Regions from separate parts of the Paenibacillus sp. AR247 genome, predicted to be linked through region 2. Evidence: riboswitches for the same ligand, from Rfam matches in the RefSeq annotation. Region 2 holds a riboswitch; the other holds the start of a gene.
What was found. Region 2 has a riboswitch for cyclic di-AMP ahead of CPT76_RS18820 (C40 family peptidase). Riboswitches for the same ligand answer to the same signal wherever they lie in the genome.
Positions count from the first base shown of each region.

Region 1: it holds a riboswitch for cyclic di-AMP, as region 2 does, so the genes downstream of both, CPT76_RS07370 (resuscitation-promoting factor) here and CPT76_RS18820 (C40 family peptidase) in region 2, are expected to answer to the same signal.

Region 1 is NZ_PCZT01000007.1:46,517-51,275, reverse strand. It holds partial or broken gene CPT76_RS07375 (TatD family hydrolase) at 47-650, shown strand; cyclic di-AMP (ydaO/yuaA leader) riboswitch at 856-1,082, shown strand; gene CPT76_RS07370 (resuscitation-promoting factor) at 1,353-2,522, shown strand; gene rnmV (ribonuclease M5) at 2,750-3,304, shown strand; gene rsmA (16S rRNA (adenine(1518)-N(6)/adenine(1519)-N(6))-dimethyltransferase RsmA) at 3,301-4,191, shown strand; gene yabG (sporulation peptidase YabG) at 4,248-4,759, shown strand, end outside.
Region 2 is NZ_PCZT01000009.1:2,199,634-2,204,392, forward strand. It holds gene CPT76_RS18815 (multicopper oxidase family protein) at 88-1,563, shown strand; gene CPT76_RS18820 (C40 family peptidase) at 1,634-2,104, opposite strand; cyclic di-AMP (ydaO/yuaA leader) riboswitch at 2,109-2,240, opposite strand; gene CPT76_RS18825 (stage II sporulation protein P) at 2,561-3,568, opposite strand; gene CPT76_RS18830 (hypothetical protein) at 3,702-4,022, opposite strand; gene CPT76_RS18835 (class I SAM-dependent methyltransferase) at 4,028-4,525, opposite strand; gene CPT76_RS38415 (multicopper oxidase domain-containing protein) at 4,672-4,759, opposite strand, start outside.

The DNA of each region.
Region 1 (4,759 bases), on a different contig from region 2:
CACCCATCTGGATGCGCAACAATTCGACGAGGACCGGGAGCGGGTCATTGACAATGCCGTACAAGCCGGTGTAACCCGGATGATCAACGTTGGCTTTAACCGGGAGACGATTCCATCGACGATGAAGCTGGTGGAAACGTATGATTTTATATATGCGGCCATAGGCTGGCATCCGCAGGACGCCGTTTTTATGCAGGAAGGCGATCTGGAGTGGATTGCATCCTTATGCAGTCATCCCAAGGTGGTGGCCATCGGTGAAATTGGACTGGATTACTACTGGGACACCTCGCCGAAGGATGTGCAGCACCGGGTCCTCCGCCAGCAGATCGGACTGGCCCGAGAGCTCAACATGCCAATTGTTATACATAACCGGGACGCCCATGAGGATATTGTGAAAATATTACGGGAAGAGAAGGCCGGCGAGGTCGGCGGCGTCATGCATTCGTTCTCGGGGAGCGGTTCCGATGGACAGGCTGCTCATCGAAACCGACTCCCCTTATCTCACGCCGCATCCTTTCCGAGGAAAGAGAAACGAGTCGGCAAACGTCCGTCTGGTCGCTGAAGCGGCAGCCCTGATTAAGGGGGTTGACCTGGAGGAAATTGCCCGGATTACCACCCAAAATGGGCTGGAACGATTTGGAATTGTGTGAAATCGGGAGAAAAACAGCCGAAAAAATGAGCATGAGCGAATGATTAAAGAATTTTAACAAACAAAACGCCGAATATTACATTTTTTTAACCACTTTTTCAAATAAACGTGGTTGATTACCGCTTTACAACATGCATCAAAACAGGATATCATCTTTTCAGTGAATCATTGAGCTGTCGTTAAGGTCTTACCTTCGCAGCTTTCATGAACCAGTCTCGCTGAGTCTCCCGCATGGGAGAACGGGGGAACCAATACTGGAGCGGGTCATGACAGACCGGAAGTGGTCCCATGCTCGCAAGCGTATTTGATTTCTTTCTTGGGTCTCTGGGGTGAATTGAACGGCTTTACGCCATGAGCGTAAGGACGCGAATAGGGCGGCTCTCTTTCGCCCGAACCCGACAGCTAACCCCGTAAGCGGATAAAGAGAGGTACCCTCGTGCATGACAATTCCGATATTCAGACATCCGGAAGCCACGAAAGAGTCCTCGTAAGCTCTTTTCTATCGGCTTCTTTTGTTTTGAATAAAGGAGAGGCAGTCATCATACTGTTGTATAACAGGAGGTGACAAATCATGATGGAGAGATTGGTTCATGGTGCAAGAACGCATGCTTTCTGTGGGTTCTTGTAAAAAATTGAGTATAGTCGCGTCAAATACAATCATGCATAACTCTAGACGGCGAGGCTATGAAGGAGGATCGAGAAAGTGGGCGTTTTCCAACCAGAGAAGACCCATGATTCAAAAATCTCCAGCATGTCTTACGCATTGCGATGGAAGCATGAGAATTTGCGCCAGATCTCCACTGCAGCTATCGTTTCAATCGCGGTTACCCTGATGATCTTGCTGCTCGTGTACAGTCAATCGCGAAAACAAGTTTATTTGGTAGTAGACGGTCAAATGAAATCTGTACAGACCAATACATCTTTACTTCAAGAAATGCTGGATGAGCAGGAAATCAGTCTGAAACCCGAGGACCAAATATCGATGCCGCTGAGCGGGGCTATATCCGACGGCGACAAGGTCGTGATCGACCGCGCGAGTCCTGTGAAAGTGACGGCTGATGGTGCAACGAAGCATTTGTATACAACGGCCAAAACGGTCGGCGACGTGCTGAAAGAAACCGGCGTCAAAGTCAAGGAAACGGACATTGTGACTCCGGCTGTCGAAACGGCGGTCTCCACCAACACGGACATCCGGATCGTCCGGATGAACAAACAAGTGGTACAGCGTCATGAATCCCTCCCCTTCCGGGTGGTCAAAACCTCCGACCCCAGCATTTACAAAGGCGAGTCGCGGGTGATTCAGCAGGGAGCTCCTGGCGTCATGGTGCAGTACATTGAGAAGAAGTACAAAGACGGCAAGCTGGTGTCCATGAAAATGGTGGGCAAAAAAGTGCAGACGGTGACCAAGGATAAGGTCATTGCCGTCGGCACGAAGAAAAAGCCTGTTCCCGTAGTGACCGAAGTCAAAGCAGCCGTTGCCAAAGCTTCTTCTACCCCTGCCAAGGTGAAGAAGGTCAGCAGCAGCAGTAACAACCGGGTCAGCAAGGCCGGCGTTGACTTTTCCTACAAGAAGCTGATCAAAGTATCCATGACCGCTTATTCGTCTGGCGAGTCCGGAGTCGGCACACGCACCGCCACAGGAACACGCGTCACGGAAGGCCGCACGATTGCGGTTGATCCAAGCGTCATTCCTTTGGGATGGTGGGTTTACATTGAAGGCGTTGGCTTCCGTCGTGCGGAAGACACAGGCGGAGCCATTAAGGGAAATAAAATCGATATATACTACGATTCCGTCCAGCAGGCACGCAACTTTGGCCGTAAATCCGGCCTTAAGGTATACGTGATCGGTCCGGTCAAACCGGAGCTGAACTAATTTCGTTTTACTTTGCCATTCTAATGTTATAGTATTATGATCATGAAAATGTCATGCTAAAGAAGAGGAGCTTTCCTCTTCTTTTTGTTGTTAATTTACAGCAGTTTGTCTATACCGGGACCCGCAAAGTACCTGAACAGGCATCACGGTTATGCCCACTTGCAGGGATACTTGGCTGTCCGGCGGCATTGACGGGTATAATGTACTCGAAAGGAAGACAGGAAATCATGATTAAAGAAGTCATTGTGGTGGAAGGCCGGGATGATACCGTGGCCGTGAAGCGGGCGGTGGATGCCGATACGATCGAGACAGGCGGCTCCGCCATCAATGCGCGTATACTCCAGCGGATCGCGCTGGCTCAGGAGCGGCGGGGGGTCATTGTGCTGACGGACCCGGACCACGCCGGCGAAAGAATCCGCAAAATCATTTCGGCCAAGGTGCCCGGCTGCAAGCATGCGTTTATCCCGGAGGCCGATGCGACCCGCAAGGGGGATATCGGTGTGGAGAACGCCTCGCCTGCGGCGATCCGCAGAGCTCTGAAGCGGGTTCACACCTCTTATGAGGGCGCGGAAAGCCAGATCGACATGGAGGACCTGATGGAGGCGGGGCTGCTGGTGCACCCGGATGCCGCCGCCCGGCGGATGGCGATGGGCAACCTCCTCGGTATCGGCTACTGCAATGGCAAGCAATTTTATAAGCGACTCGCTATATTTCAAATATCCCGCGAAGAATTCGCGGATGCGCTTGCCCGTATCGAAGATGAAGGAGGCCGGACAACGTGAACGGCATGGACGACATCGCCACACCAAGGCGAACCAAAGAAATCATCCAGCGCCACGGCTTTTCATTCAAGAAGAGCCTGGGGCAAAATTTTTTGATCGACCAAAATATTTTAAATAAAATCGTGGATGCGGCCGGACTTGATTCCACCAAGGGTGCCCTGGAGATCGGTCCCGGTATCGGCGCCCTGACCGAAAAGCTGGCCCAGCAGGCAGGGGCCGTCACGGCGGTTGAGATCGACCAGAGGCTGATTCCGATCCTCGAGGAGGTTCTCGCCCCATACCCCGGCGTAAAGGTTCATCATGGGGATGTACTGAAGACGGACCTCGCTGCGCTGTTTAAGAGCAATTTTGCCGGTGTATCCAAAGTCAGCGTCGTGGCCAACCTTCCGTACTATGTGACGACGCCGATCTTGATGAAGCTGCTGGAGGAGCGGCTCCCGCTGGAGAACATCGTCGTGATGATCCAGAAGGAGGTGGCGGACCGGATGGCCGCCCGGCCGGGCACGAAGGATTACGGCAGCCTGAGCATTGCCGTGCAGTATTACAGCGTGCCGGAGCTGGTGTGCATCGTGCCGAAGACGGTATTCATTCCACAGCCGAATGTTGAATCGGCAGTGATCCGTCTGGCCGTGCGGGAACAGTCGCCGGTTGCGGTTGACGATGAGCGGCATTTCTTCGAGGTGGTACAAGCATCGTTTGCTCAGCGGCGGAAGACGATATCGAACAATCTGAAGAGCCGCTTCTTCCCCAAAGAGGGACGGGAGCGTCTGGATCAGCTGCTGCAGGCAGCGGGAATTGACCCGTCCCGCCGCGGCGAGACGCTCAGCATTGAGGAATATGCCGTGCTTAGCAACCTGCTTCGGAAGGAAGGCATCGGCTTAAATTAAACAAAAGATGAACCAATAGGGGGATTCGCCCATACCATGGGGTAGGGGTGATGTTCATGAATATTGGAGACCTGGTCGTGCGCAGATCCTACGGCGGCGATATCGCGTTCCGCGTCGAGGATTTGCGCAGGGACGAAGCGGTGATTAAGGGAACGGAGTTCAGACTTCTGGCGGATTCCCCGCTCGATGATCTGGTAAGGGTCCCTTATGCGCCGGTAAGCGAAAAAACCGAGAAAGCAAATATTAGAGCAAACGAGTCGCTCAGTTTACTGAAACGTCACCGTCAGGAGCAGACCCAGCGGAATCAGGCCACCTTGAGCGGAAGCGGGGAATGGGGAACAGCTGAGCCGGCTTATTTCGAAGTCCCCGGGAAGGTGCTTCATCTGGATGGAGATCCGAATTATTTAAAAAAGAGCCTGAGTCTGTATGAGCAGCTTCGGGTTCCGGCCGAGGGCCATTATGTGAATGAGGCCGGGATGGCGGACGCCCTGTACCGGTTGCTGCCTCGGGTCCGGCCTGATATTGTGGTGATCACGGGCCATGACGGCGTACTGAAGCATCGCCAGAA
Region 2 (4,759 bases):
TAGCCCAGCCATCTTCATCATTTCTATACATGTTTATTTTATGATGAATGAGGTTTACATCAAAAGAATTAGAAAGGGGTTCTTCAAATGAAAGCAGCGATAATAAGAACAATAATCCTCGCTAGCTCGGTGGCCATTTCTGCTGCTGGCTGCTCGAAAGTAAGCAATATGAACGGAATGGATCATTCAAAAATGAATATGGGTTCAAACTCTACTTCCAACTCCAGTGAATCCGCTGCATCCGTTAAATTGACAACAGCAACACCTGTTGTGAATGGTAAAGAATTCACCATAACCGCACAGGAAAGTAATCTCGAAGTGAAAAAGGGAAAAACCATTCCTGTTTGGACATTTAACAACTCGGTTCCCGGTCCACAAGTCCGGGTAATGGTTGGGGATACGGTCAAAATAAACTTAAAAAATCAACTCAAGCAGCCTGTCTCCATCCATTGGCACGGCTATCCGGTTCCCAACAATATGGACGGAATTCCAGGAGTCACACAAGATGCCGTCGAACCCGGAAAGACCTTCACCTATGAATTTAAAGCCACCATACCGGGAACTTATTGGTACCATTCACATCAAGACAGTGTGAATCAAGTGGACAAAGGCTTGTATGGTTCTCTTATTGTCGAAGACCCCCAAGATACAGCTGACCGCGATTACACCCTTGTGCTCGATGAATGGATGAGTTCTGGAGATATGAACATGGATAACGGTGGGATGAATATGGCAGGACATGATATGAGTATGTATGACCTTTATACGATCAATGGAAAAACAGGTGATGCGATCGATAAGCTTACCGTTAAAGAGGGTGAAAAAGTAAAACTTCGGTTGATTAACGCCGGCTACATCACTCACCGGATGCATTTACACGGTCATTCCTTTAAGGTTGTTGCATCCGACGGGCAGCCCGTGAATGACCCAGCTGTGATCAAGGATCAATTCGTCTCGATTGCTCCCGGAGAACGATATGATATTGAATTTACCGCAGATCATCCCGGAACCTGGTTGCTTGAAGAACATGCTAAGGATAATCGAGCACAAAATATGAGAGCCATTATTCAATACGAAGGTTCCAATTCGAAGCCCGACCCTTCCAATGCCTCCGAAGAACTTCCCGATTTTGATCTGGAGAAGTACGGAACCATGTCTGCATCCGCATTTTCTTTGGATCAAACCTTTGATGAAGACGTGACAATGTATCTAAATACCGAGATGAGAAATGGAGAAATGGTTTACACGATCAATGGAAAGATTTTTCCGGAGACGGATACAATCAAAGTAAAAAGAGGCCCGATGCACCTACACGGCCATTTCTTCCAAGTCTTGAGCAAGAATGGCAAGCCCGTTCAAGGATCTCCGATCATGAAGGACACGCTGAACGTCAAACCTGGCGAAACGTATGAAGTTGCCTTTGAAGCTGACAACCCCGGTGAATGGATGTTCCACTGCCACGATTTACACCACGCGTCCGCTGGAATGGTAACTGATGTGATGTATGATGATTATCAAAATAATTATACGCCTGATCCCACTGTGAACAACGTCCCTGAATAAACAACAAAACGCACCGACTGACTTCAGCCGGTGCTTTCATTTTTGATTTAGGTGGCTTATCCCGACTAGATCAAATTTCGCTGATCATTTTCAGGTAACTTTGTTGACTCACGACGCGGCGTGCTGTAACATACCGATTTTTATAATATGAATCCGATAATTTGCTAATCGTAACGCCTTTACTGCTTGAAGAGTGTGCAAACTCATTATTGCCGATATAAATACCCGCGTGAGAAATTCCCGTACCGTCCGTATTAAAGAATACCAGGTCTCCTGCTCTAAGGTTTTCACGATCTACTGGAGTTCCGGCTTGAGCCTGTGTTTTAGATGTGCGGGGTAAATCTAAATTGAATTTATCGAATATGTATAAAATAAAACCGGAACAGTCAAAACCAGCCACTGATGTGCCGCCCCACTGATAAGGAGTGCCTACGACCTTATCCACCTCACTTTCGAGTTTAACGGAACTGGCAAAGGAACTGGTTGCACTTGCTGAAAAAACAATGGCCGCACCTAACATTGACAAAATTACTTTCTTCACTATGTAGTTCTCCTTCCGATGCCTACGGAGTTAGCTAAGGGTTCGGTAGAAGGTTCCCTCTATTCTTCAATGAGAATATTTCACCCAAAAATGGTTCCCCCGTTTTCAGTATCAAGAAATTCGGCAATAATGATTAAAAAAATGTAACCCTACATAATGTAGTATATAACTAGATTTTTTGTCAATGCCTAATTGATAGATTCCCATTAACCGTAACTTTTTTCACAGATATTTGTTGGATTTTATGGAAGTTTCAACGAAACTGAGTAGGAGTTTGTCGATTTCAATATCCCGATATCGAGGTGCTTATCTTGGTAACGGAACATTTACGCAAGAACAAATAACAATTTTGTAAAGAATTAATCCAAGTAACAGAAAAACCAAGGCAAATAATGATATAGACGCCAAACAAAAAAACCGATCTGGCATTGCCAGATCGGTTAGAGGTATTTACCGTCAGGACACAGTCGAACCATGATCTTCATGCCAAATTTCATGAATGACATCAGCCAAGATGGAGATCGTCCGATAATTTTCTCGAAGCATATTCTCCACTCCGCCAATTTCTATCAAGGCACTGGATTCGACAAGGGATTGATTATATTTACCGTTGCCGCTCGAATGATCCTTTTGATAAATGCCTTTGGAGATTCCGGGTATCTTTTTGTTTAATTTATTTTGAATTCTCGTGGCAAATTGCATTGTTTTTTCCCAGTTTGGGTTATCCCTTCCGACCACAAAATATAATTGAGCATAATCAACATTATTGAATTGGATCGTTGTACGATTTCTGGACTCTGAATCTCGATGGATATCAAATACATATTCGATTGATTTATGGTTAGACAGCTCCTGAGTGAGTGTAGCCTTAGAATACACATACGATTTTGCGTAATTAAAGTTTTGAATTTCTCCGGCGTAATCTTCGGTGGATTGGATGACATTCATTCCTTTTGCCGTTAACTTAGAAGCCAAATCTTTTCCTAATAAAGTAACATTGACTTTAGCGTCAAACGCCTGACTTGGGTTCTTCTGCCCCTCAAGTTCTGGCAGCCAAGATTCCCGGTTGTGCGTATGGTAAATAAGGACTTGAGGTGGACCTGAATGCACTGGATTACTCTTCTGAGGCAATTTCTTCGTTACCGGAGTAATAATTTGATTCTTTGTAGTTAATCGTGTATTGGTCTGATTCGTATCGGATGGCAGGTTGCTTTTAGCTTGTTTCAACGCTTGGGGTGTTGTCGCACTTTTAGATGGAGGGGCTTTCTTTATGGAAGACGTAACCGCTTTTTTCTGAGGATCCATTTCGATGAGCGGATCATTTATTTTCATCTGATGCTCAGGTACTTCTTTCACGGGTAAAGGGGGGACATCCATATACAACGGGATGACTTTTAAGGAGATTATGAAAGATGCTAGGAATGTAAATACCCCTAGTCCTTTAAATGTGGCTTGTTTTGGCATGTAGTTCTCCCTTTCTATATTGTTATGTGTAGTCTATTTCTATTCCATATTTTCATAGAATAGAACAAACGACACATTAGTAAAGAAGGGAAACCATCCGAAAGGAAGGATATTCTTCCTTTCGGGAAGATCTTTATTTGGTTCCATGAACCAGAAGAGATTCTCCAGGAATTTCTATTCCTCGCTTTCCTTCATAGGGTTCAAAGGCCTCCTTGATTTTCGATATCAACCGAGATCGTATTTCATCATCGATACTTCCCAATCCCTTTCCCATCATGCCGGATGCCATTTCTTTTTGGTGTAGAAGCAGCTCCTTGATCGATGAAATCCGCTGAAGGTGCCGAACGGGGCGGATGTCGACATCTTTAAACCCAGCACCTTTAAATATATCACTTAATTCTTCTGGATTTGATAGAGAAAAAACCTTATTTGTTTCCTCCATAGGCAATTCCAACCCTGTTACCTCTTGCAATATTTGCATAGGAAGGCTAAGCACCGGGTATTTTCAGCATTAGACCATACGAGCGCAGCAAAGGCTGCCCCATCCCTTAATACGTGATAGATACCGGTTAATGCCTGATCCAGCCGGGGGATAAACATAAGTCCATGCCTTGAGATAGCTGCGTCGAAGGTTTGAGGCGGAAAATCTAGGTGCTGAGCGTCCATGACGAACGTGGAGAGATTAGCTATTCCTTCCTCCTGAGCTAATGTACTAGCGATCTGCAGCATCCCTTCCGAAATATCTGTGGCCACGACTGAACCCTCCGACCCGACCAAACGTGCAGCCATAAATGACTGCTCCCCCATCCCTGCAGCTATATCCAAGACCTTTTGGCCCGGTTTCAGGCCGGCAGCTTGTAGCATCAATTGTGTAGCTTCCGCCATCATTTCTGCTCTAGCCCCCGAGCTGCTTCTCCATGCTTGAATGACTTGATCTGAACTCCACATTTCGCTCATTGAATCGTTCCCTCCAATATAGAAGATGAGATGTAATGTTTTATGAATGTTCCTAACGTTCATTTTAATAAGAATCAATTATTGAGACGTCTACCTGAGGATGTATTGTTGAAAACTCAACCTCCACCTGGAGGTTGAGTTTTCTCCTATTCAGTAACATCCAAGATCATCATCAGGCCGCCACCACCTTGCATCTCCACATTGTCATTGGTCGTATGATGAGGAATATGACAA